3 regions of the Vibrio algivorus genome follow, and region 3 is predicted to be linked to each of the others. Evidence: predicted binding sites of a transcription regulator. Region 3 holds the regulator's gene; each other region holds the start of a gene.
What was found. The regulator MetJ, encoded in region 3, represses methionine synthesis genes. The targets are predictions, from matches to a motif close to TTAGACNTNTANANGTCTAA.
Positions count from the first base shown of each region.

Region 1: metK (methionine adenosyltransferase) is a predicted target of MetJ. The motif match lies at 2,646-2,665, and genes of this name have one in related genera.
Region 2: metH (methionine synthase) is a predicted target of MetJ. The motif match lies at 1,691-1,710, and genes of this name have one in related genera.

Region 1 covers NZ_BSPV01000006.1:199,901-208,432, reverse strand. The annotation lists gene QQJ93_RS09955 (SprT family zinc-dependent metalloprotease) at 1-251, opposite strand, end outside; gene QQJ93_RS09950 (DUF2189 domain-containing protein) at 353-1,153, opposite strand; gene metK (methionine adenosyltransferase) at 1,364-2,515, opposite strand; gene tkt (transketolase) at 3,005-4,999, shown strand; gene epd (erythrose-4-phosphate dehydrogenase) at 5,121-6,164, shown strand; gene QQJ93_RS09930 (phosphoglycerate kinase) at 6,396-7,559, shown strand; gene fbaA (class II fructose-bisphosphate aldolase) at 7,753-8,532, shown strand, end outside.
Region 2 covers NZ_BSPV01000006.1:323,186-331,717, reverse strand. The annotation lists gene metA (homoserine O-acetyltransferase MetA) at 1-100, shown strand, start outside; gene QQJ93_RS10560 (cation:proton antiporter) at 203-1,546, opposite strand; gene metH (methionine synthase) at 1,764-5,462, shown strand; gene lysC (lysine-sensitive aspartokinase 3) at 5,688-7,037, opposite strand; lysine riboswitch at 7,172-7,348, opposite strand; gene QQJ93_RS10545 (pyridoxal-phosphate-dependent aminotransferase family protein) at 7,685-8,532, shown strand, end outside.
Region 3 covers NZ_BSPV01000005.1:84,381-92,912, reverse strand. The annotation lists gene QQJ93_RS08715 (bifunctional aspartate kinase/homoserine dehydrogenase II) at 1-1,250, opposite strand, end outside; gene QQJ93_RS08710 (O-succinylhomoserine (thiol)-lyase) at 1,251-2,417, opposite strand; gene metJ (met regulon transcriptional regulator MetJ) at 3,054-3,371, shown strand; gene QQJ93_RS08700 (malic enzyme-like NAD(P)-binding protein) at 3,524-4,783, opposite strand; gene rpmE (50S ribosomal protein L31) at 4,946-5,164, opposite strand; gene priA (primosomal protein N') at 5,438-7,639, shown strand; gene cytR (DNA-binding transcriptional regulator CytR) at 7,935-8,532, shown strand, end outside.

The DNA of each region.
Region 1 (8,532 bases), on a different contig from region 3:
AATTGATGGTAGGTGATAAGGTGGGCCAACTCATGCGGAATCACTTGTTCTATAAATGCTTGTTGATTTTCAATAAATAATGTTGGATTTAAGCGAATTCGCCATTGTTGCAGGTAAGCTTTTCCCGCCACCTTTCCTCGTACATTAAATGTAAGTTCTGGTGTGGGAAAGCTACATTCAAAGGCCAACTCTGCTTTTTTTAGGTGAAGCTGAAGGCTGTTTTCCAATTGATGGATTAAACTTTGAGGAATGACAATGGCTGACACTATGACTCTCTACTAACATTCAGAACCGAAGAGGAGCCGAATGTTAATAGAGATAAGAGGTAGATACAATTAATGTTATACCCAAGTTATTTGGGTATATGGTGATGGATTTCATGTTTACGACTGATAGTTTGTCGGTAACCATGCCAAGTAGCAAAGCCTAGGATAGGCATCGCAATGATCATTCCTATACCAGCTGTGACAAAACCAAAACCAATAAATAAAACAATTATTCCCGCCCATACTACCATGGCACTTAGGTTATTTTTGACGGCGTGATAGCTCGTAAAGACGGCGGTCATCATATCGACTCGCCTTTCCATCATTAATGGAATCGAAAATGCCGACATAGAAAAAATGACACATGAGAAAATAAACCCAACCACAGAACCACTGATTAAAAAAGGTAGGAAAGCTTCGATTGAGGCCCCTTGCATTTCTGGATATAAAGCATGTAACAAGGCAGCAATGCGCATCCAAAAGATCATCGCAACACAAAGTAATAGAGCAAAGCTCCATTGTGAAACGCCATTACGCTTAATCGCTTTTATTGAATGGAATAATTTAGGTTTATGATGTTTCTCAATTTGCCAACTCGCATCGTATAGTCCTAGCGCTAAAAATGGGCCGATTAACATATAAACAATCAGGCTAGGGAAAATGACTAAATGAGAACCTTGCAAATAGACTAGCCATTCAATACCAGCAGCGGCAACAGCAAAGCAAATGCCGTAAAATAAGCTGATCACAGGAGCTTTAAAAATATCGCGAAAGCCGAGTTTCAGCCATTGTAATGGTGCGAATGTAGCGATTTTCTCACAAGGTATGGTGCGAGCATATTCATTATCTGGTGTTCTAAAATCTGATGGTTTAGCAGTACGAGGCATAAATCCTCCTAGCAATTCATGAGGGAACAAATCTGTGCAGCAGCCCAAGTTATTTGGGTATATATAAATATTGCTGTTGTTTGGGATAATTACAAATTTAATGACTAAAAATTGTTCAAATTTGATGAGTGGAAAAAACCGATGGGCAATAAAAAAACCCTCACCGAATAGCAAGGGTTTGAAAGTACTGTGGTTTGTCGTGAAAACGAATTATAAGCCAGCAAATCCACGCAGTGCTTCTGCTTTGTCCGTTGCTTCCCATGGGAATTCATCACGACCAAAGTGGCCATAAGCAGCCGTCTTCTTGTAGATAGGTTGAAGTAGGTTCAACATTTCTTGTAGGCCGTATGGACGTAAGTCGAAGTGCTGACGAACTGCTTCGATAATGATGTCTGATGGTACTTTCTCTGTACCAAACGTTTCTACCATGATAGAAGTCGGCTCAGCTACACCGATAGCGTATGAAAGTTGAATTTCACAACGATCCGCAAGGCCTGCTGCTACGATATTTTTTGCTACATAACGCGCTGCGTAAGCGGCTGAACGATCAACTTTTGATGGATCTTTACCAGAGAAAGCACCGCCGCCGTGACGAGCTGCACCGCCGTAGGTATCTACGATGATTTTACGACCAGTCAGACCACAGTCACCCATTGGACCACCGATAACAAAACGACCGGTTGGGTTGATAAAGAATTTTGTTTCTTTATTTAGCCATTCAGAAGGCAGTACAGGTTTGATGATTTCTTCCATTACTGCTTCACGTAGATCAGGGGTAGTAATTGAATCACAGTGCTGAGTTGATAGTACGACAGCATCGATACCAACAATCTTTCCTTGATCGTATTGGAAAGTTACTTGAGATTTTGCATCAGGGCGTAAGAAATCAAGTTTGCCGCTTTTACGTACTTCAGCTTGCTTTTGTACAAGTAGGTGAGAGTAAGTAATTGGGGCTGGCATCAATACTTCTGTTTCGTTACATGCATAACCAAACATAATACCTTGGTCGCCAGCGCCTTGATCTTTAGGGTCGGCTTTATCAACACCTTGGTTGATGTCTGGAGATTGTTTACCGATGGTATTTAATACAGCACAAGAGTCTGCATCAAAGCCCATATCAGAATGAACATAACCAATTTCGCGAACGGTTTCGCGGGTAATTTCTTCAATATCAACCCAGGCTGAAGTTGTGACTTCACCGCCAACCATTACCATACCGGTTTTTACGTAAGTTTCACACGCCACACGTGCTTTAGGATCTTGCTCTAGGATTGCATCCAATACTGCATCAGAAATTTGATCAGCAATTTTATCAGGATGACCTTCAGATACAGATTCTGAAGTAAATAAATGCTTAGCCATGTGTGAGTGCTCCACTGTGAATCATGCCAATTCATCGCTTGATGAATGCAGTTAAGTTAGAAAAGACGCGTTCTTGTATAGCTAATGCTATGAATCGCGTCTTTTTAAAAACAATAAATTCTGTAGGTGTTTCTACATCTAGACGTCTATTCTAGTTTTGATTGGTCGAATTACAAGCCTTTTTTCTCTTTTTGCTATTTAGTTGTCTTAAAAGTGAGATAACGGAGGTAGAGAAAATGTTTATTAATTTGCCTTTCTCTCTATTGACGTATTCGATTGCGTTCCCATAATGTCGGGCATTGAGGGGAAATAATGTGACAATGCTAAAAAAGCAAAAAAAATAACCCCAAAAGAGAAAATATCAAGTGGTTAACGTTTGCAGTCATGCAGTCGCTTTGCGACAATACCACGCAGAATTAAAAGTGAGTTGAAGTATTCGGCAAGCTTTCCCAACCTTAATAAATCGCTTATGCAAATCCAGGAGCAGACATGACGTCTCGTAAAGATCTAGCAAATGCAATCCGCGCACTTAGCATGGACGGTGTTCAACAGGCTAATTCAGGCCACCCAGGCGCCCCAATGGGCATGGCCGATATCGCTGAAGTTCTTTGGCGTGGTCACTTGAATCACAACCCACAAAACCCTGAGTGGTTTGATCGCGACCGTTTCGTGCTTTCAAATGGCCACGGTTCGATGCTGATTTACTCTTTGCTTCACCTTTCTGGTTATGACCTTCCTCTTTCTGAACTGAAAAACTTCCGCCAATTGCATTCAAAAACGCCAGGTCACCCTGAGTATGGTTATGCACCTGGTGTTGAAACGACTACTGGCCCACTAGGTCAAGGTATCACCAATGCTGTTGGTATGGCGTTAGCTGAAAAAGCATTAGCGGCTCAGTTTAACCGTGAAGGCCACGATATCGTTGATCACTTTACTTATACATTCCTAGGCGATGGCTGTTTGATGGAAGGTATCTCACACGAAGCGGCTTCTTTAGCTGGTGTGCTAGGTCTAGGTAAATTGGTTGCATTCTGGGATGACAACGGTATTTCTATCGATGGTCACGTAGAAGGTTGGTTTGCAGATGATACACCTAAACGTTTTGAAGCGTACGGTTGGCATGTAATCCCAGCAGTTGATGGTCACGATGCTGACGCAATTGAAGCAGCGATTGCAGCTGCGAAAGCGGATCCTCGTCCAACGCTTATTTGTACTAAAACAGTGATCGGTTTTGGTTCTCCAAACAAAGCGGGCACGCACGATTGTCACGGCGCGCCACTAGGTGCTGATGAAATCGTTGCAACTAAAGCGCAACTTGGTTGGGAACACGGTCCATTTGAAATTCCTTCAGATATTTACGCTGAATGGGACGCAAAAGAAGCGGGTGCAGCAAAAGAAGCGGCTTGGAATGAAAAACTGGCTGCTTATGAAGCGGCTTACCCTGAGCTTGCGGCAGAATTCAAACGTCGTATGGCGGGTGAGCTACCTAAAGAGTGGGAAGAAAAAGCAAGCGCTATCATTGCTGATCTTCAAGCAAACCCAGCTAACATTGCATCACGTAAAGCGTCACAAAATGCACTAGAAGCATTTGGCCAAATTCTACCTGAGTTTATGGGCGGTTCTGCGGACTTAGCACCATCGAACTTAACTATGTGGTCTGGTTCTAAATCTTTGACTGCTGAAGATGCCTCAGGCAACTACGTACACTACGGCGTACGTGAGTTTGGTATGACGGCTATCATCAACGGTATCGCACTACACGGCGGTTTCATTCCTTACGGCGCAACTTTCCTAATGTTCATGGAATACGCACGTAACGCAATGCGTATGGCAGCCTTGATGAAAGTGCAAAACATCCAAGTTTACACCCACGATTCAATCGGCCTAGGCGAAGATGGTCCAACTCACCAACCGGTTGAGCAAATGGCTTCTCTACGTATGACACCAAACATGAGTACATGGCGTCCATGTGACCAAGTTGAATCTGCTGTAGCTTGGAAACTGGCGATTGAGCGTAAAGATGCGCCTTCAGCGTTAATCTTCTCTCGTCAAAACCTAGCACAACAAGAACGTACTGCTGACCAAGTAGCGAACATCGCGAAAGGTGCTTACATTCTGAAAGATTGTGCAGGCAAACCTGAGCTAATCTTGATTGCAACAGGTTCTGAAGTTGAGCTAGCGGTTGAAGCTGCTGCGCAACTTTCTGCGGAAGGTAAACAAGTACGCGTCGTATCAATGCCATCAACCGATGCATTTGATAAGCAAGATGCAGCTTACCGTGAATCAGTATTACCATCAGACGTAACGGCTCGTGTTGCAATTGAAGCGGGTATTGCGGATTACTGGTTTAAGTATGTTGGCCTAGACGGTCGCATCATCGGTATGACAACATTCGGTGAGTCAGCGCCAGCGGGTGAGCTATTTAAAATGTTCGGCTTTACCGTTGAAAACGTAGTTGAAACTGCGAAAGAGTTAATTGCTTAATCCTTTAAGGTTTAGATAATTGAAAGATGAAAGCCGGGCATGATTGCTCGGCTTTTTTAATGCGTATTAAAAGACGATGAGGTAACATACTGCCACTTTAGATTGATGCCACGGAATGATTATGCTCAGAATTGCTATTAATGGATTTGGTCGAATTGGACGCAGTGTATTGCGCGCTTTATATGAAAGTGGCAAAGATCAGTCGATACAAGTAGTGGCCATTAATGAACTTGCTGAACCCGAAGGAATGGTACATCTTCTGCAATACGATTCGAGTCATGGTCGTTTTTTCAAAAAAGTTACCCATGATCAAGAGCATCTTCTTATTCATCACAGCGATAAGGGCGAGTCAAGTTTTGATTCGATTCGTATATTACACCTCTCTGATGCCAAGCTTCTGCCTTGGAAAGATCTCAATGTCGATATCGTTTTAGATTGTACTGGTAAGTTTGGATCGCAAGTCGATGGGCAATTGCATATTCAAGCTGGAGCGAAACGAGTGTTGTTTTCTCATCCAGGTGGTAATGATGTCGATAACACGATTATCTACGGTGTGAATCATGAAACATTGGCTGCTGAACATCATGTGGTTTCGAATGGTTCTTGTACGACTAACTGTATTATTCCAGTGATTAAAGCATTAGATGACAGTTTTGGTATTGAGTCTGGCACTATCACCACCATTCACTCTTCTATGAACGATCAGCAAGTGATTGATGCTTATCACTCCGATTTACGCCGTTCTCGGGCCGCTAGCCAATCTATCATTCCTGTTGATACTAAACTTCATTTAGGTATCGCAAGAATTTACCCTAAATTTGCTGATAAATTTGAAGCAATTTCAGTTCGAGTGCCTACAATTAATGTCACAGCGATGGATTTAAGTGTCACAGTTCACAAAAATGTCAATGTTAATGACGTAAATCAATCTATCGTAGAAGCATCTCGTTGTACATTGGGCGGCATATTGGATTACACCGAAGCGCCTCTGGTTTCGATTGATTTCAATCATGATTCGCATAGTGCGATTGTTGATGGCTCGCAAACTCGTGTTAGCAACCACCGTTTAGTTAAAATGCTAGTGTGGTGTGATAACGAATGGGGCTTTGCCAACCGAATGCTCGATACTGCCTTAGTAATGGGTACAATGATTGACTCAAAATAAGATTTTTGCGACGAATAAATAGTCGATTTATTATTTTTTAGCTTGAAATAATAAATAGTCGCCCCCAGTATATTGGGTAATGAAATGATTAGCCCTGTGCGGTTTACAGGAAAGCGATTTAGTCGCTAAGCTGAATAGAAATTGCTAGATAAGAAATTTGATTATTGGGCATTATGCCCGGTGATAACGCTTTAAATATTTTTAATTTCACTAACATTGAGAGGACAAATAATGTCTGTAATCAAGATGACTGACCTGGATCTTGCAGGTAAACGTGTATTCATTCGTGCTGACTTAAATGTGCCAGTAAAAGAAGGTAAAGTAACTTCAGATGCTCGTATCTTAGCGTCTTTACCTACGATTAAAACTTGCCTAGAAGCTGGCGCAAAAGTAATGGTGACTTCTCACCTAGGTCGCCCAACTGAAGGTGAATACAACGAAGAGTTCTCTCTGCAACCAGTTGTTAACTATTTAAACGATGCACTAGATTGCGACGTTAAATTAGCAAAAGATTACCTAGATGGTCTTGAGCTTAATGCTGGTGAATTAGTGGTTCTTGAAAACGTTCGCTTTAATAAAGGCGAGAAGAAAAACGAAGAAGAACTATCTAAAAAATATGCAGCACTTTGTGACGTATTCGTAATGGATGCATTTGGTACGGCTCACCGTGCTCAAGCATCTACTCACGGTGTTGGTATGCATGCACCAATCGCTTGTGCGGGTCCTCTTCTTGCTAACGAGCTTGAAGCACTAGCTAAAGCAATGGACAAACCAGCTCGCCCAATGGTTGCTATCGTTGGTGGTTCTAAAGTATCGACTAAGCTGACTGTTCTTGAATCTCTATCTACAGTAGCTGACCAATTGGTTGTTGGTGGTGGTATTGCAAATACATTCATCGCAGCTGCAGGTCACAACGTTGGTAAATCTCTATACGAAGCTGACCTAGTTGATACCGCTAAAAAGCTAATGGAAACTTGTGCAATCCCAGTTGCGACTGATGTTGCATGTGCAAAAGCATTTGATGAGAACGCTGAAGCAGAAATCAAGCACGTTTCTGAAGTTCAAGATGACGATATGATTTTTGACTTAGGTCCAGAATCTACTGCAGCACTAGCTGAAATTCTAAAAGGTGCAAAAACTATCCTTTGGAATGGCCCTGTAGGCGTATTTGAATTCAAAAACTTTGAAGCGGGTACTCGCGGTATTTCTGAAGCAATCGCAGCTTCTGAAGGCTTCTCTGTTGCTGGTGGCGGTGACACACTAGCGGCTATCGACAAGTTTGGTATTAAAGCTGATGTATCTTACATCTCAACGGGTGGCGGTGCTTTCCTTGAGTTTGTAGAGGGTAAAGTATTACCTGCAGTTGCTATGCTTGAAGAGCGTGCAAAAGCATAATGTTCCAAAATAAGGCGGGAGAATATTCTCGCCTTTTTTACGTTTGTAGATTTTTATCTGTTGCGTAGATCACACTATGTGAATTGAGGCGGTTTGTTGCTACAATGCCCCCGTTATCAAGCAAACGTTTATTTCATTAACGATTTCGTTCTCTGAACGGGATTTTAAACGATAGAAAAATAGGACTAAACCCATGTCTAAGATCTTCGATTTTGTAAAACCTGGTGTTATCTCTGGTGATGACGTACAGAAAGTTTTTGAAGTAGCAAAAGAAAACAACTTTGCACTTCCAGCGGTTAACGTTGTTAACACTGACTCTGTAAACGCAGTACTAGAAGCAGCAGCAAAAGTAAAAGCTCCAGTAATCGTTCAGTTCTCTAACGGTGGCGCTGCTTTCTTTGCTGGTAAAGGCGTTAAGCTTGAAGGCCAAGGTGCACAAATCCTAGGTGCAGTTGCTGGTGCGAAATACGTACACGCTGTTGCTGAAACTTACGGTGTACCTGTGATCCTTCACACGGACCACGCTGCTAAGAAACTTCTTCCTTGGATCGACGGTCTACTAGACGCAGGTGAAAAACACTTCGCTGAAACTGGTAAGCCTCTATTCTCTTCTCACATGTTAGACCTTTCTGAAGAGTCTCTAGAAGAGAATGTTGAAACATGTGCTAAGTACTTAGAGCGCATGGCTAAAATGAACATGACTATCGAAATCGAACTAGGTTGTACTGGTGGTGAAGAAGATGGTGTTGATAACTCTGATATGGACGCATCTGAGCTTTACACTTCTCCAGAAGACGTTGCATACGCGTACGAAAAACTAAACGCTGTTAGCCCACGTTTCACTATCGCGGCTTCTTTCGGTAACGTACACGGTGTTTACAAGCCTGGTAACGTTGTTCTAACTCCAACTATCCTACGTGATTCTCAAGCGCACGTTTCTGAGAAATTTGGCCTACCAGCTAACTCTCTAAAC
Region 2 (8,532 bases), on a different contig from region 3:
TCATTTATTGTTTTCTAACTGGTTAAATTACTGTGTCTACCAGCAAACACCTTACGATCTTGACCATTTCTCGATAGATAACTTCACCAAAGATGATTGATAAATAAAGTTTTAGAACCCAAAAAAGCAGCATAACTATTTTGGAAGATTCCTTAAAGTTATGCTGCTTTTTTGTGAGGCGATATAGTGAATGGGCTAATTATTAGCTTGGTTTATTTTCCTGATCTTTCGAATCCACTTCCATTTGAGCACGTAGCTGATCTGCTTCTTCCATTTGTTTTTGTACCACTTTCGCTTTATTGATCATAGGAGTAATGGTTGAACCTTGAATTAGGATCGAGAAGACTACTACCGCGTAGGTCATCACCATTATGATCTCTTTAATATCAATATTGGCAGAGGTTATAAAGTATTTACCGTGTGGAATCGATAGCGCCATTGCTAGTGCCAAACCACCACGTAAGCCACCCCAAGTTAGGATTTTCACTGACCATTTGTTGTAGGTTCTAAAACGTTTAAAACCGATAAATGGAATCCAAACACTTAGGAAACGAGACAGTAGAACCAGTGGTACTGCAATCGCCATCATAATCCAATCTTCAGAGTGGAATTCGAACAACAATAGAGACATACCGATAAGTAGGAACAGAATACCGTTAAGGAATTCATCAATTAGTTCCCAGAAGTGATCCATGTGCTCGGTACTTTCTTTAGAAAAACCAACATAACGTGTCCAGTTACCAATCATGATACTGGAAACGACCATTGCTAGTGGTCCCGATACTTCAAGTGTTTCAGCAAAAGCGTAGCCGGCGGTTGGAATACAGATCATCAAGAGTAATTCCATTGAGTGATCATTGGTTGAGCTAATTAGGTAGTGGAACAATAGACCTAGAACAAAGCCGTAAGCGATGCCGCCAACTGCTTCTTGTAAGAATAATGTCAGCACGCCACCAGGAGTAGGGGCTTGGCCACTAAATGCGACGGTAAAGATAGTGACAAAAATAACTAAGCCAATACCATCATTGAATAGCGATTCACCTTCAATTTGAGTTGAGATGCGTTGTGGCGCTTGGAGTTTCTTAACAATTGCCAGTACCGCAATTGGATCGGTTGGTGAGATAAGTGCACCAAACAGAATGCAGTAGATTAAATCAATATGAATGTTAATCGCATCGCAGATTGCATATAAACTGAAACCGATAAAGAAAGTAGAAAATAGGGTGCCACCAAATGCAAGGATGGCGATCTCCCATTTTTGATCAGCAAAATGCGGTAACTTGATGCCTAAACCACCGGCAAATAACAAGAAGCCAAGCACCCCATTGAGTAAGAAGCTTTCAAAGTTAATTTCCGTCATCGTTTTTGAAGCGATGTCGATAAGGTTAAACCAGCCACTATGGCCGGCAATAATAATAAGTAGCGAGAGCATCATTGAGCCCGCTGTAATAGCAATAGTCGTTTGCAGGCGACCAAACTTACTGTTAATCAATGCAATCACCATCGCAGCAAACGATAGGAAGCAGAGGGTATTATAGACCGACATAGTTTAACCTTGGCTAATGTAACAAATTGTAATTCCGCAATTTTCGTGTGCTTACTGATAAATATCAATACATTTTTAACAAGATTAGAGTAAAGCAGATAAAAATCATGTTAAAAAGGATATATTAGAGATTTAAATTTCATTTTAGACGTCTAGATTTCCATTGCAAATAAAGCATGTTAGGATGTCTTAACGAATCAAGGAAAGAGGTTGTATCGTGGCTGGAAGTACAAATTCTCATTACAGTGAAGTAAAACATCAAATTCAAACGTTATTAAAATCTCGCATTTTATTGATTGATGGTGGCATGGGAACCATGATCCAGTCTCATCAATTACAAGAGAATGACTATCGAGGAGAGCGCTTTGCGGATTGGCATAGTGATCTTAAAGGTAATAACGACTTATTGGTTTTAACGCAACCGCAGTTAATAAAAAAAATACACAGTGACTACTTAGCGGCTGGTGCCGATATTCTAGAAACCAATACCTTCAATGCCACTACCATTGCGATGGCTGATTACGACATGGAAAGCTTAAGTGCAGAGATAAACTTTGCCGCGGCGAAACTTGCTCGTGAAGCGGCTGATGAATGGACAGCAAAAACACCAGATAAGCCTCGCTTTGTTGCAGGTGTACTAGGGCCAACCAATCGTACTTGCTCAATTTCTCCCGATGTAAATGATCCAGGTTTTCGTAATGTCAGTTTTGATGAGTTAGTGATTGCTTACTCTGAATCTACCCGCGCGCTTATCAATGGTGGTGCGGACATCATCATGATTGAAACCATCTTTGATACCTTAAACGCAAAGGCTTGTGCATTCGCGGTATTAAGCGTATTTGATGAGCTTGGCTTCAAACTACCGGTGATGATTTCAGGCACGATTACAGATGCCTCTGGTCGTACGCTTTCAGGGCAAACGACCGAAGCATTTTATAACGCATTGCGCCATGTTGAACCATTGTCATTTGGCCTCAACTGTGCACTAGGGCCTAATGAACTACGTCAATACGTTGAAGAACTATCGCGTATTTCAGAAAGCCATGTATCCGCTCACCCTAATGCCGGTTTACCTAATGCTTTCGGTGAATATGATCTTGAACCGCGTGAAATGGCGAAGCATATTCAAGAATGGGCTGAAAGTGGTTTTCTAAATATGGTTGGTGGCTGCTGTGGTACTACACCTGAGCATATTCGTCAGATGGCACGTGTTGTTGAAGGGGTAAAACCTCGCGCATTGCCTGAATTACCAAAAGCTTGCCGCCTATCGGGCTTAGAGCCACTTACCATAGATAAAGATTCGTTGTTTGTGAACGTCGGCGAGCGTACTAACGTAACGGGTTCCGCTAAGTTCAAGCGTCTGATTGTTGAAGAGCAATATGATGAAGCGCTTGATGTGGCTCGCGAACAAGTAGCCAATGGCGCTCAAATCATCGATATCAATATGGATGAAGGGATGCTCGATGCTAAAGCTTGCATGGAACGCTTCTTGAATTTATGTGCCTCTGAGCCAGAAATATCGAAAGTTCCTATCATGGTCGACTCTTCTAAATGGGACGTCATTGAAGCCGGCTTAAAGTGCGTACAAGGTAAAGGCATCGTCAACTCTATCTCGATGAAAGAAGGTGTTGAGAACTTTATTGAGCAAGCCAAATTGATCCGTCGCTATGGCGCGGCAGTTATCGTAATGGCATTTGATGAAGTTGGCCAAGCGGATACTCGTGAACGTAAAACCGAAATTTGTACCAAGGCCTATCGTATTCTGGTTGATGAAGTGGGTTTCCCGCCAGAAGATGTTATTTTCGACCCTAATATTTTTGCCATTGCCACCGGTATTGATGAACACAATAACTATGCGGTCGATTTTATTGAAGCAGTGGGCGATATTAAGCGTGATCTGCCTTACGCGATGATTTCTGGAGGCGTATCTAACGTTTCGTTCTCATTCCGCGGCAATAACTACGTACGTGAAGCAATCCATGCGGTATTCCTATACCACTGTTTTAAACGTGGTATGGATATGGGGATCGTTAACGCAGGGCAATTAGAAATTTACGATAACGTACCGGAAAAGCTGCGTGATGCGGTTGAAGATGTGGTGCTTAACCGTCATGCCGATGCGACCGAAAATTTACTAGAATTGGCTGAACAGTACCGTTCAAACGGAGTTGGTAAAGCGGAAGATCCTGCTTTATTGGAATGGCGAACTTGGGAAGTCGAAAAGCGTCTTGAGCATGCCTTAGTCAAAGGCATTACCGAATTTATTGTTGAAGATACTGAAGAAGCCCGAGCTAAAGCTGCCAAACCTCTTGAGGTGATTGAAGGCCCACTGATGGATGGCATGAACGTCGTCGGTGACTTGTTTGGTGAAGGTAAAATGTTCCTTCCTCAAGTTGTGAAATCGGCGCGCGTGATGAAGCAAGCGGTGGCCTACTTAGAACCTTACATCAACGCTGAAAAGCAAGTCGGGCAAACCAATGGTAAAATTTTATTGGCAACAGTAAAAGGCGACGTTCACGACATTGGTAAGAACATCGTTGGGGTTGTGTTGCAATGTAATAATTACGAGATCATCGATCTTGGTGTTATGGTGCCAACCGAGACTATTTTGAAAGTCGCCAAAGAAGAAAATGTCGATATTATTGGTCTATCTGGCCTGATCACTCCATCACTCGATGAAATGGTGCATGTGGCGAAAGAGATGGAGCGCCAAGGTTTTGACTTGCCTTTATTGATTGGTGGGGCAACTACCTCAAAAGCTCACACCGCGGTGAAAATTGAACAAAATTACTCTCAACCTGTTGTGTATGTGAACAATGCTTCTCGAGCGGTTGGAGTATGTTCGGCATTACTCTCTGACTCTTTACGTCCAGCATTTGTTGAGAAACTTGATCTAGACTATGATCGAGTGCGTGATCAGCATGCGCGTAAGCGTCCTCGCACTAAGCCTGTAACACTAGAGCAGGCACGTGCCAACAAGGTGAATATTGACTGGCAAAGCTATACCCCACCAGCACCAGTTAAACCGGGCGTGCATGTGTTTGAGCATATTGATACGGCAATTTTACGTCAATATATCGATTGGACGCCGTTCTTCTTAACTTGGGGATTAATGGGTAAATACCCATCTATTTTTGAGCATGAAGAAGTTGGTGAAGAGGCTAAGCGCTTATTCGATGACGCTAATGTTTTCTTAGATCAAATAGAGCAAGATGGCATTCTTAAAGCGAGCGGTATGTGTGGCATGTTCCCTGCTAATAGTGTTGGGGATGATATTGAAGTGTATGCGGATGAAACTCGCACACAAGTGATTAAAGTGCTGCATAACTTACGCCAGCAAACGGAGAAACCAAAAGGCCCGAACTACTGTTTATCGGATTACATTGCGCCAAAAGATAGTGGTAAATCTGATTGGATTGGTGGTTTTGCGGTTACTGGTGGTATTGGTGAACGTGAATTAGCGGATGCTTATAAAGCGCAAGGTGATGACTTTAATGCCATTATGATTCAAGCGGTGGCTGACCGTTTAGCCGAAGCATTTGCTGAATATATGCATGAACAAGTACGTAAAGATATTTGGGGCTATGCTGCGGATGAGAACTTAACCAATAATGATCTGATTCGTGAAAAGTACCAAGGTATCCGCCCTGCACCCGGTTACCCAGCTTGCCCTGAACATACTGAAAAAGGCAGTTTGTGGGAGCTTCTCAAGGTTGAAGAAACCATCGGCATGTCTTTAACTACCAGTTATGCAATGTGGCCGGGCGCTTCAGTATCAGGCTGGTATTTCTCTCACCCTGATTCTCGCTATTTTGCGATTGCCCAGATCCAACAAGATCAAGCGGAAGAGTATGCACAACGTAAAGGTTGGGATGAAGTGGAAATGGAGAAATGGCTAGGGCCGAATTTGAGTTGATTATAGGGAAGAGCGGTTCCTGGTTCCTAGTCCCTAGGCGGAGGTGCTGCGAGTTTTTCTCTATACTTAACCACCTTTTAAGCTAAAACAAAGGCGATAACCTATCATCAGTTATCGCCTTTAATCTTTCTGAATATTTGAAATTTTATTTACTGAATAAAGAAGTTAAAGTAGTTTCCTCGAGCTTCTTTTTCTAGGTACTAGGGACTAGAAACCTAGCTACCTTTATTCAAACAACTCCCGATGCAATACTTCCACGGCAGTTTTCGCTTCCGCTTCCCCTACCAAGAAACACAAATTATGTGGACTAGCACCGTAACAAATCATACGTAAATTGAAATCTTCTAGCGCGCTGAAGACTTGTTTAGCGTAGCCTTTTTTAGCACTCATCTTATTACCGATTAATGCTACTAGACTTAGGTTATATTCCACCTCAACTAGGCATAATTGCTCTAATTCTGCGCGTACATCGGCAGGCAGTTCAGGTGCTTGACCAGACGTATTGGTTTGATCGAGTGTCAACGACACACTCACTTCTGAAGTGGTGATCAAATCTACCGAGATCTGGTATTTAGCTAAGATATTGAATACTTGAGCTAAGAATCCATACGTTTGGAACATATCAGGGCTACGTAATGTCACCATGGTTTGGTTGTTACGTAACGCCAGTGCACGGAATAATGGAGCACTTTCTACTTGCTTGCGGATCCAAGTACCACCTTTTTCTGGCTCACGAGAAGATCCTACAAATACTGGGATCTGGTGGCGAAGCGCAGGAAGTAGAGTCGAAGGGTGCAAAATTTTCGCCCCGAAGTTGGCCATTTCAGAGGCCTCACTAAAGCTAATTTCCGGAATTGGTGTCGCTTTTGGAGCAATGCGAGGATCTGTGGTGTAGATCCCTGGAACATCAGTCCAAATCTCTAAGCCTGAAGCTTTAACCGCCTCAGCAATTAATGCTGCACTATAATCACTACCACCACGACCAAGCGTAGTGGTATTACCATCAGCATCACTACCAATAAAGCCTTGTGTAATAACAACATGCTGTTGGCAAAGCGTAGTGAGTTTTTGTTGTGCTAGAGCAGAAATATCGGCAATAACTGGCTCAGCTTTACCGTGATCAGAATTGGTACGTAATACTTCACGAATATCAAATCGAACCGCGTTAATGCCGCGCTCTACCATCAACTGAGTCAAAATATGAGTCGACATTAATTCGCCACACGCCACGATATGATCGGTGAGTTTATCGCTCGATTGGAAAGAAGCAGCTTCAGCCATGCTAGAAAGCGTCGTTAAAATGGTATCGATCGCATGTCTGGTTTTTTCTTGCTCGGAAAATTGTTCGATGATGCTGTAATGAATAGAACGAATTTTTTCGACTGTCGCAACACGATCATCGGAATTTTGCACCCCAAGTGCTAACTCTACTAATAAATTTGTCACGCCAGAACAGGCACTACTAACAACTAGTTTAGTGGATGGATTATCTTCAATAATAGCGGCACAACGACTCATGGCTTCGAAATTTGCCACACTGGTGCCACCAAACTTTGCTACGTTAAATGCGCTCACGGCATTGTCTCCCATAATTCTCAAATAATGCTTATTGATATCAACAATCAATAAACGAACGTCCAATGTTGAAGAGAGATTTCTTAGAGCGGGGGAAATACATAGAAGTGAATCACTTGAATCGTGATCATGTAAATCTTAGAAGCTCTTCATCATATTTAATGATGACAGTTGCCAGGATTCAACCTGAACAACCGATGCGATAAATTTCCGAGCATTTACCCATCTCGGCGTAACTCCCCCTGAATGACTAGTTTAGGATCTCGGGATCCACTGGTCATCTGCCTGGGTTACGCTCCTCTTCCTTTTCAACCATTATCCTATGGCTGAAAGCTATATTTAAGTGACCTCAAAGCGTACCTTAAGGTTACTAGGGTATCCATTGAACGTTGTTGCATTAGAAAAGTCAATCATTGAAAACGTTATATGAAGAAATTTTTAAACTTGATTTGTAGACAATAAAAATTAAAACTGTATACAAAGTTCACAGTTTTGTTTGCTGCCGATGAGGGGGCCATCAGAGCGTGATAATTTATCTTATATAGCACACTAATTTCGCCGATGTTATTTTGCTAGGCCACCCAAAAGCTGAAGTAAATGCATCACCGAGCGAATGATAAATATGGAATACACCATTAAGGATTATTATGACAATTCAGCGCTTTTTCCCACCTCGCCGTATTTTGATGGGCCCAGGTCCTTCTGATATTTCATCGGATGTTTTGCAAGCTTTAAGTCGTCCTACTGTCGGCCACTTAGATCCACTGTTTATCGGTATGATGGATGAAGTAAAAACACTCCTGAAATATGCTTTTCAAACCGAAAATGATTTTACTATTCCGGTTTCAGCGCCCGGTAGTGCTGGTATGGAAGCGTGCTTTGTTAATCTTATCGAACCCGGTGATAAAGTGATGATTTGCCGTAATGGTGTGTTTGGCGAACGTATGCGTGAAAATGCGATTCGTAGTGGGGCAGAAGTGGTACTGGTGGATGATGAATGGGGCAAACCAGTTAGTGTCGATAAAGTAGCAGCCGCTTTTGCGGAAAACTCAGATGTTAAAATTCTGGCTTTTGTTCATGCTGAAACATCAACCGGTGCATTAAGTGATGCACAAGCACTATCGAAAATCGCTAAACAATATGATGCATTGACGATTGTTGATGCAGTAACGTCACTTGGTGGTGTACCACTTAAAGTTGATGAGTGGCAGTTAGATGCGGTGTATTCAGGTAGTCAAAAATGCCTATCGTGTGTACCAGGTTTATCGCCAGTAACTTTTTCACCTAAAGCGATTGCTAAGATCCAAGCGAGAACGACACCGGTTCAAAGTTGGTTTTTAGATCAAAGTCTAGTACTTGGTTATTGGAGTGGCGAAGGTAAACGTAGTTATCACCATACAGCGCCAGTGAATAGTTTATATGCATTACATGAAGCTTTGCTTGGCTTGTATAACGAAGGGCTAGAAAATGCCTGGCAACGTCATGCTGATATGCA
Region 3 (8,532 bases):
TCTGAAATAAATTCAACCGGTGCATTTTTAAGTTTCTGGTAAAAACCATAACAATGATTTGGGTTAATCGTTACCCCTGCACCAACTGCTGCGACCATCGAATAACCTTCACGCAATTTAATCTCTGCGCCGACTGCGGTGTCTTGTAAATATGTCATTGCGCTTGCAGCAATTTCAGCGGTATATGCCAAAGAGACTAAACCTTGATCAGGTTGAGACTGCATAGCCAATGGCTGCAATTGTGCTCGAGTTAACGAACGCATTAAATCTGATTCTAAACGCGTAAAATCATGCCCTGCACCAAAGTGAATTTGAATCAGTAGCACTTCATCAAGTGAAGTAATGATTTTTGCGCCCCGGCCTGATGCCAATACTCGTTCAATACGAGTAGAACCTGATTCAGGCTGGTAGCTACAACGTAGACTTAAATCCATGGCACTTTGCGCAACTGGCTGCAAGGTACGGCTGTGTAATACTGGCGCGGCTAAACGGGCCAATTCACTGGCTTCATCTAAACGAAGCAAAGGGAGCAAACAAGCATCAGTGACTTTACGAGGATCTGCGCTATATACTCCTGCCACATCACTCCAAATCGTCACTCGAGAGGCTTCAGCTAATGCGCCAATCACCGTGGCAGAGTAGTCTGAACCATTACGACCAAGCAATACGGTTTCACCTGCATCATTACGTGCCATGAAACCTGTTATCACCACACGTAGTTTTCCGTGTTGAGCTAATTTTTCTTTTAGCAGAGGCAATGAACGACCACGATCAACTTCGGGTTGTGCACCACGCTCAGCTCGTAAGAAATCACGCGAATCCAGCTGCACCGCTTCCATATCAAGGTACGAAAGTAATGCGGCCAATAAACGAGATGACCAGACTTCACCATGGCCTAGAATGCTAGCTCGCATCACTTCAGTCACTGGGAAATTGATCTCCCCCAATGCCATAAACTCTTGATTAATTAACTCAAGCAACGGCTGTGCTTTTTCTTCTGGCAGCAGCTCATCTATTAACTTAATTTGGAACTGACGTAATTCCTGCAATATTTCATGAGCAATACGGCCATCTTTTTCTAGCGCACTAATCCACTCAATTAATCGGTTGGTAGTACTACCGGCAGCCGATACCACTACTAAATCAGCGGGAGATGAATATTCTTTTAAGATGTTGGCGACTCGTTTGTAGCACTCTGGATTAGCCAGACTACTACCACCAAATTTGTGTAACTGACGAGCAGATGTCATTTACGCTACCTCTTGTGCTTTTTTGAAAGCTTGCTCTAAATCAGCGATTAAATCCTGACTATCTTCTAATCCAACAGAAACACGCAACAGCAAAGGTGAGATCCCTGCTTCTGCTTGTGCTTCATCTGACATCGCTCGATGGGTCATAGATGATGGATGACACATCAAGCTCTCTACTCCGCCTAACGATTCAGCCAGAGAGAATAATTCTAATTGACCAACAAAGGCCTTTAACTGTTCCATGCTGCCATTAATTTCAAAACTCAGCATTGAGCCAAAACCACTTTGTTGCGCTTTGGCGATATCATGTCCAGGGTGATCGGGTAAGCTCGGGTGATAAATAGTGCCCACTAATGGTTGCTCTTGTAAGTAAGCTAATAAGTGTTGTGCACTTTCTTCATGTACTCGCATACGCGCCGCTAAGGTTCTTAAACCACGTAATGTCATGTAGCTATCAAACGGTGTACCGGTTGCACCAATGCAATTGCCCCACCATGAAAGTGTTTCTACATGCTCAGGATCTTTAGAAATAATCACCCCACCGATGACATCGGAATGTCCATTGATGTACTTAGTCGTGGAGTGAATAACAAAATCTGCACCCAAGGTTAATGGTTTTTGATATACCGGTGTCAAGAAGGTGTTATCAACCGCCACTAATGCGCCTACTTGCTTAGCTTTTGCACAAGATTTGGCAATATCAACCACACGCACCAATGGGTTTGATGGTGTTTCTAATAAAATCAATTTTGGCTTTTTAGCGATGGCGGCATCAAATTCCGCTTGGTTTGATTGGTCAACAAACTGAACTTTAAAGTCGCCTTTTTGTGCTCGAGTATTAAATAAACGGTAAGTACCGCCATAACAGTCATGAGGTGCGATAATCAAATCATCTGGGCCAATAAAGGCGGAAACCCATAAATTCAGTGCAGATGTGCCACAGTTGGTGATCACTGCACCAGCGCCTTCTTCAAGCTCAGATAAAGCTTGCTCAAGCAAACCACGATTAGGGTTTCCCGAACGAGTATAGTCATACTTAGGTACTTCACCAAAAGCCGGAAAGCCATAATTGGTCGATAGATAAATAGGTGGAACCACCGCATGATATTGGCTATCCGATTCAATACCGGTACGAACGGCGACAGTTGCTGGCTTTCTTGAACTCATTGGCGTATTCCTTTTCTCTTGCAATCGCAATCAATATACACAGACACTCGATCCACTATACCCAAGTAACTTCAAGATGCGAGTTTCAGCAAGATTAAAACAAGTTTTAGGCAAGGCAAATTGAATATGATCATGATTCTATCTCTATTTAATTTAACGCCGCATAAAGCTTGTTTTAACTTGCCCTTCGGGAGCTTCATCCAAGCCTTTACACTGCGTCAGATTCATTTGAAAGGTGCTTACATTCCTACACGAATCTTTCTTGTTTAAAGACTTGGATGATAGCTCTGAATTCTGCATCTTGAAGTCACTTGGGTATATACTAAAATCTTTCCAAAGCGCTATTGGCACAAACTCAATTTAAAAAACTGAAACTATTTACTACTTTAAAGTAGTAAGGAGCATATACCTAAGTAACCTCAAATTTGGATAACTAAAGCCATCCAAACCTGAGGTTAAGTATACAAATCCACTTACAGTGGCATGTGTGAAACAATATATAACGGTACTTTATCCCTCACAACATAGGACGTCAAGACTTCTGGCCATCTAAATGTCTTTACTTTCGGCAGTAAATGCTCCTAGAATTAGCACTTAGCCACTAAAATTACAGATATTAAACAACGAAGGTGCGTGATGGCAGATTGGAACGGTGAGTACATTAGCCCATATGCAGAGCATGGAAAGAAAAGTGAACAAGTTAAAAAAATCACGGTTTCTATCCCATTAAAAGTTCTTAAAGTATTAACCGATGAACGCACACGCCGCCAAGTCAACAACTTGCGCCATGCGACCAACAGTGAACTACTGTGTGAAGCATTCTTACATGCTTATACTGGCCAACCTTTACCAACCGATGAAGATTTGCGTAAAGATCGCCCAGATGATATTCCGACAGAAGTAAAACGCTTAATGACCGAAATGGGTATTGAGTTTGAGAATTTTGATGATTAAAAACGTGTCTCGGATACTCGTGGCTCGTTTCTCGAATATTCTTTCTCATTTTAATTAATCACTATAACGTTTTAGTTACTCACAATAAAAAGCCAGAACGAATCAAAACGTTCTGGCTTTTTCGGATCACGAGAAACGAAATTCGAGTTCCGTTATCGCTTATACTCTTCCGGCAATTCAATGCGAGCAACACCAGATTCTACTGCTGCACGAGCCACTGCGCCTGCTACTTCAGAAAGCAAACGTGGATCCATTGGTTTTGGAATAATGTAGTCTGGGCCAAATGATAGTGACTCAACACCAGCTGCTTTTAGAACTTCAGCTGGTACTTCTTGTTTAGCTAACTGACGAATCGCTTCCACTGCTGCTAATTTCATTTCGGTATTAATTTCACTCGCGCGTACATCTAACGCACCACGGAAAATGAATGGGAAACAAATAACATTATTCACTTGGTTCGGGTAGTCACTACGACCTGTCCCCATGATTAAATCATTACGAACTTTTGCCGCCAATTCAGGTTTAATTTCAGGGTCTGGGTTTGAACAAGCAAATACCACAGGCTTATCAGCCATTAATGCTAGCGCTTCCGGTGGGAGTAAATTTGGACCAGAAACACCTAAGAATAAGTCAGCCCCTGCAATCACATCTTCCAAAGTACGCATGTCTGTGTTGTTAGCGAACAATTGCTTATATTCATTCAAATCATCACGACGAGTATGAATAACGCCTTTACGATCTAACATGTAGATTTTTTCACGTAATGCGCCACATTTGATCAATAGCTCCATACACGCAACCGCTGCAGCTCCAGCGCCTAGACAAACAATTTTACACTCAGACAATTTTTTGCCCTGTAGCTCAATTGCATTTAGCATACCTGCTGCGGTAACAATCGCCGTACCGTGTTGATCGTCATGGAAAACGGGTACATCACAACGCTCAATTAACTGGCGCTCAATTTCAAAACAATCTGGCGCTTTAATATCTTCTAGGTTAATACCACCAAAAGTATCAGCGATATTAGCAACCGTATCGACAAATTCATCGATAGTGCGGTGCTTCACTTGAATATCAATCGAATCTAAGCCAGCAAAACGCTTAAATAAAAGGGCTTTACCTTCCATAACAGGTTTTGATGCCAATGGGCCTAAATTGCCTAGACCTAAAATAGCCGTACCATTTGAAATAACCGCAACCGTATTGCCTTTGGCGGTATATTTATAAGCATTATCAGGATTAAGTGCGATTTCACGTACCGGTTCAGCAACGCCTGGACTATAAGCCAAAGCCAGATCTTCCGCCGTATCGGCTGGTTTAGTTAAAGCAATGGCAATTTTACCTGCGGTAGGTTGGGCGTGGTAATCCAATGCTTTTTGGCGAAAATCATTTTGTTGCTGATCATCAGACATAGTGAACGTTTCCTAATTATTCTATTTCGTAGGGGGGGAGAATGATTTTAAAGGATCAAAACTTAACTTGGTAGTCAATACCGTTAATTTCAAGCAATAAAAAAGGGATGCCGAAGCATCCCTTTCAAATTCTGTCTTTCACTAAAATAGTTTAGTAGAAGATTATTTTTTGCTGCTAAGTGCACCAAAACGCTTGTTGAAGCGATCAACACGACCGCCTGTATCAACGATACGTTGCTTACCAGTGTAGAACGGGTGACATTTGTCACATACGTCTAGGTGGATAGATTCTTTTGCTAACGTAGAATTGAACTCAAAAGAGTTACCGCAAGAACAAGTTGCTGTTACAGCTTTGTATTCTGGGTGGATACCAGTTTTCATAGGACAAACCTTTTATTGGTCCGTATCGCTATCTGATTCTTACTCTAAATTTCTCTTGCGAGTATCAAAGCAGTCAGACACCATACGTTGTTACTAAAAAATGATGTAAAAATATACATCGTTAGAGGCGCAGTATAATAGTGAATCCGTCTCCATCGATCAACACATTTGCTCCCTTTTTCTACAATATTTCAGTTTTATATCGATAACGACTGCTTTATCATAGCCTTTCGTTTGTCTTTCCCTACTGTCTCAAGGACAATTTTCTTACTTATGCAGCCAAATATTGCTCAAGTTGCCCTACCTGTTCCTTTAGATAAGTGCTTTGACTACCTTATTCCTAATTATTTATTTCCCGTAATTGGTGGCCGCGTTTCTGTACCTTTCGGCCGCCAAACCTTAATTGGTATTGTAGTAGATATTGTCGATCATTCTGACTTCCCTGTTGAGCAATTAAAACCCATTAAAGCTTGCTTAGATGCCAAGCCTGTCTGGCCAAAACCACTCTATCAACTATTACATTGGTGTAGTCAGTTTTATCAATACCCACTTGGCGATACGCTAGCAATGGCTCTGCCATCATTACTTAAAAAAGGTAAAGCGGCTGATTTTACTAGTCTCAAAGAGTGGCACATTACCGAAGCCGGAAAAAACCAGTTAGCGGCTGGGTTTGGTCGAGCTCACCTGCAAGCCAAAGTGGTACGCATGCTAGATCATGGACCACTTCCTCATCAAGCAATGATCGACGAGGACATCAGCAGCGCCACGCTAAAAACACTGCAAAATAAAGGCTGGATTGAAGCAAAACACACTCAACCAACGCAACCGGAATGGCCAGCACAATTAGAAAACGAACAACACAAACCGCACTTAAATGAAGAACAAGCCATTGCGGTCGCCAGCATAAATAACCATCCGGGATTTGGCTGCTTTTTAATTGATGGCGTAACCGGCTCAGGTAAAACCGAAGTCTATTTAAATATTATCAAACCTGTGCTTGAACAAGGTAAACAAGCATTAGTCTTAGTACCGGAGATAGGATTAACACCGCAGACCATCAACCGCTTCAAACGCCGCTTTAATGTACCTGTTGAAGTCATGCACTCGGGCTTAAATGATACCGAACGTTTAAATGCATGGCTTTCAGCCCGTGATAAACAAGCGGGTATCATTATTGGTACGCGTTCTGCGTTGTTTACTCCATTTGCAAACCTCGGTGTCATTATTGTCGATGAAGAACATGATGCCTCTTATAAACAACAAGATACTCTACGCTATCACGCTCGTGATGTGGCAGTCATGCGTGGTCACAAAGAAAATTTTCCAGTAGTGCTTGGTTCCGCAACGCCTGCATTAGAAACGTTACATAATGCTAAAACGGGTAAATATCATTATTTATCGTTAAGCAAGCGTGCTGGCAATGCGCAGCCAGCCAAACATCATGTACTCGATATCAAAGGTTTATACTTAGAAGGTGGATTATCAGCACCCTTGATCGCTCAAATGCGGCGTCATCTTAATTCGGGTAATCAGGTGATGCTGTTTTTGAACCGTCGTGGATTCTCCCCAGCATTAATGTGTCATGAATGTGGCTGGCTGGCAGAATGTAAACGTTGCGATGCTTACTACACCTTCCATCAAGGTAGCCAAGAAGTTCGCTGTCACCATTGTGGATCACAACGCCCTGTGATCCAGCAATGCCAAGGCTGTGGCTCAACTCAACTTGTTTCAGTTGGCGTTGGTACTGAGCAACTCGAAAAGCAATTAGAATTACTATTCCCTGAATTTAAAACTATTCGAATTGACCGTGATAGTACTCGCCGAAAAGGCAGCTTAGAAAGTGCATTAGAATCAATTCGTCGTGGTGAATATCAAATTCTAATTGGCACACAAATGTTGGCGAAAGGTCACCATTTCCCGGATGTCACCCTAGTTGGATTATTGGATGTTGATGGTTCACTTTATAGTAGTGACTTTCGAGCATCGGAGCGTCTTGCTCAGTTATTTATTCAAGTTGCAGGACGCTCAGGCCGCGCCAGTAAACCCGGTGAGGTTTTATTGCAAACTCACCACCCTGAGCATGCGTTATTGCAATCACTGCTGCATAAAGACTACCAACACTTTGCTCAAACCGCACTGGAAGAACGCAAAATGGCGCAACTTCCACCTTATAGTTTTTTGACGCTATTTCGCGCAGAAGGCAACAATAATGATGAGGTTGAGGCCTTTTTACGTCAGGTACGCCACACGATTGAAGCCAACCCACTTTATGATGAGCAATGCATGGTACTAGGTCCAATGCCAGCCCCACTCGCTAAACGTGCTGGTAAGTATCGTTGGCAACTGATGCTACAAGTGACAACTCGCAGTCAAATGCAGCGTCTTATTGGCTCATCTAAACCGGCGATTCAATTATTACCACTCGCCAAAAAAGTACGCTGGAATATGGATATAGAACCTCAGGACCTAAGTTGAGTAAAAACTAAGGGTATTAAAAACCCTCTATGTGATGCATATCACCATTGGAATGTAAGAATTACCATGCTCGAGCTATTAACCAGCTAATTTAGAACATAAAATGTTTATATACCCGAGTAACTTCACTTGGGTAGATAACATTAAGAAGTCGTTATTGCTGAGGAACAAAACCTAATTAGGATAATCCCTCACATTTTGCTTATATGTTTACACCCAAATGGGTAGACCGTTTTTATATAAGCGTTTTTGGCTTACCCATTTGGGTATAAAAAAGTGAAAGAGAGGAAAACTTATGGCGACAATGAAGGAGGTTGCCCAACTAGCCGGAGTATCAACAGCAACGGTCTCCCGTGCGCTGATGAACCCTGAGAAAGTCTCCAATGCAACACGCAAGCGTGTCGAAGATGCGGTATTAGAATCAGGTTATTCACCAAACTCTTTAGCTCGAAATCTACGACGTAATGAATCTAAAACCATTATTGTGATTGTGCCGGATATCTGTGATCCCTACTTCACCGAAATCATTCGCGGCATAGAGGATACTGCGGCAGAACATAATTACTTAGTCCTGCTAGGTGACAGTGGCCAACAACTCAAACGTGAAAGCAGTTTTGTTAATCTCGTTTTCACCAAACAAGCCGATGGTATGTTACTACTCGGGACTGACGTTCCTTTTGATGTCAGTAAACCTGAGCAAAAAAATCTCCCTCCTTTAGTTATGGCTTGCGAATATGCCCCTGAATTAGAGTTACCAACCGTACACATCGACAACCTAACCGCTGCTTTCGATGTAGTAAACTACCTCACTCAAATGGGTCATAAGAAAGTCGCTGAAATGTCTGGTCCTGCAGAAGCTTCACTTTGCCAGTTCCGTCATCAAGGATTTCAAC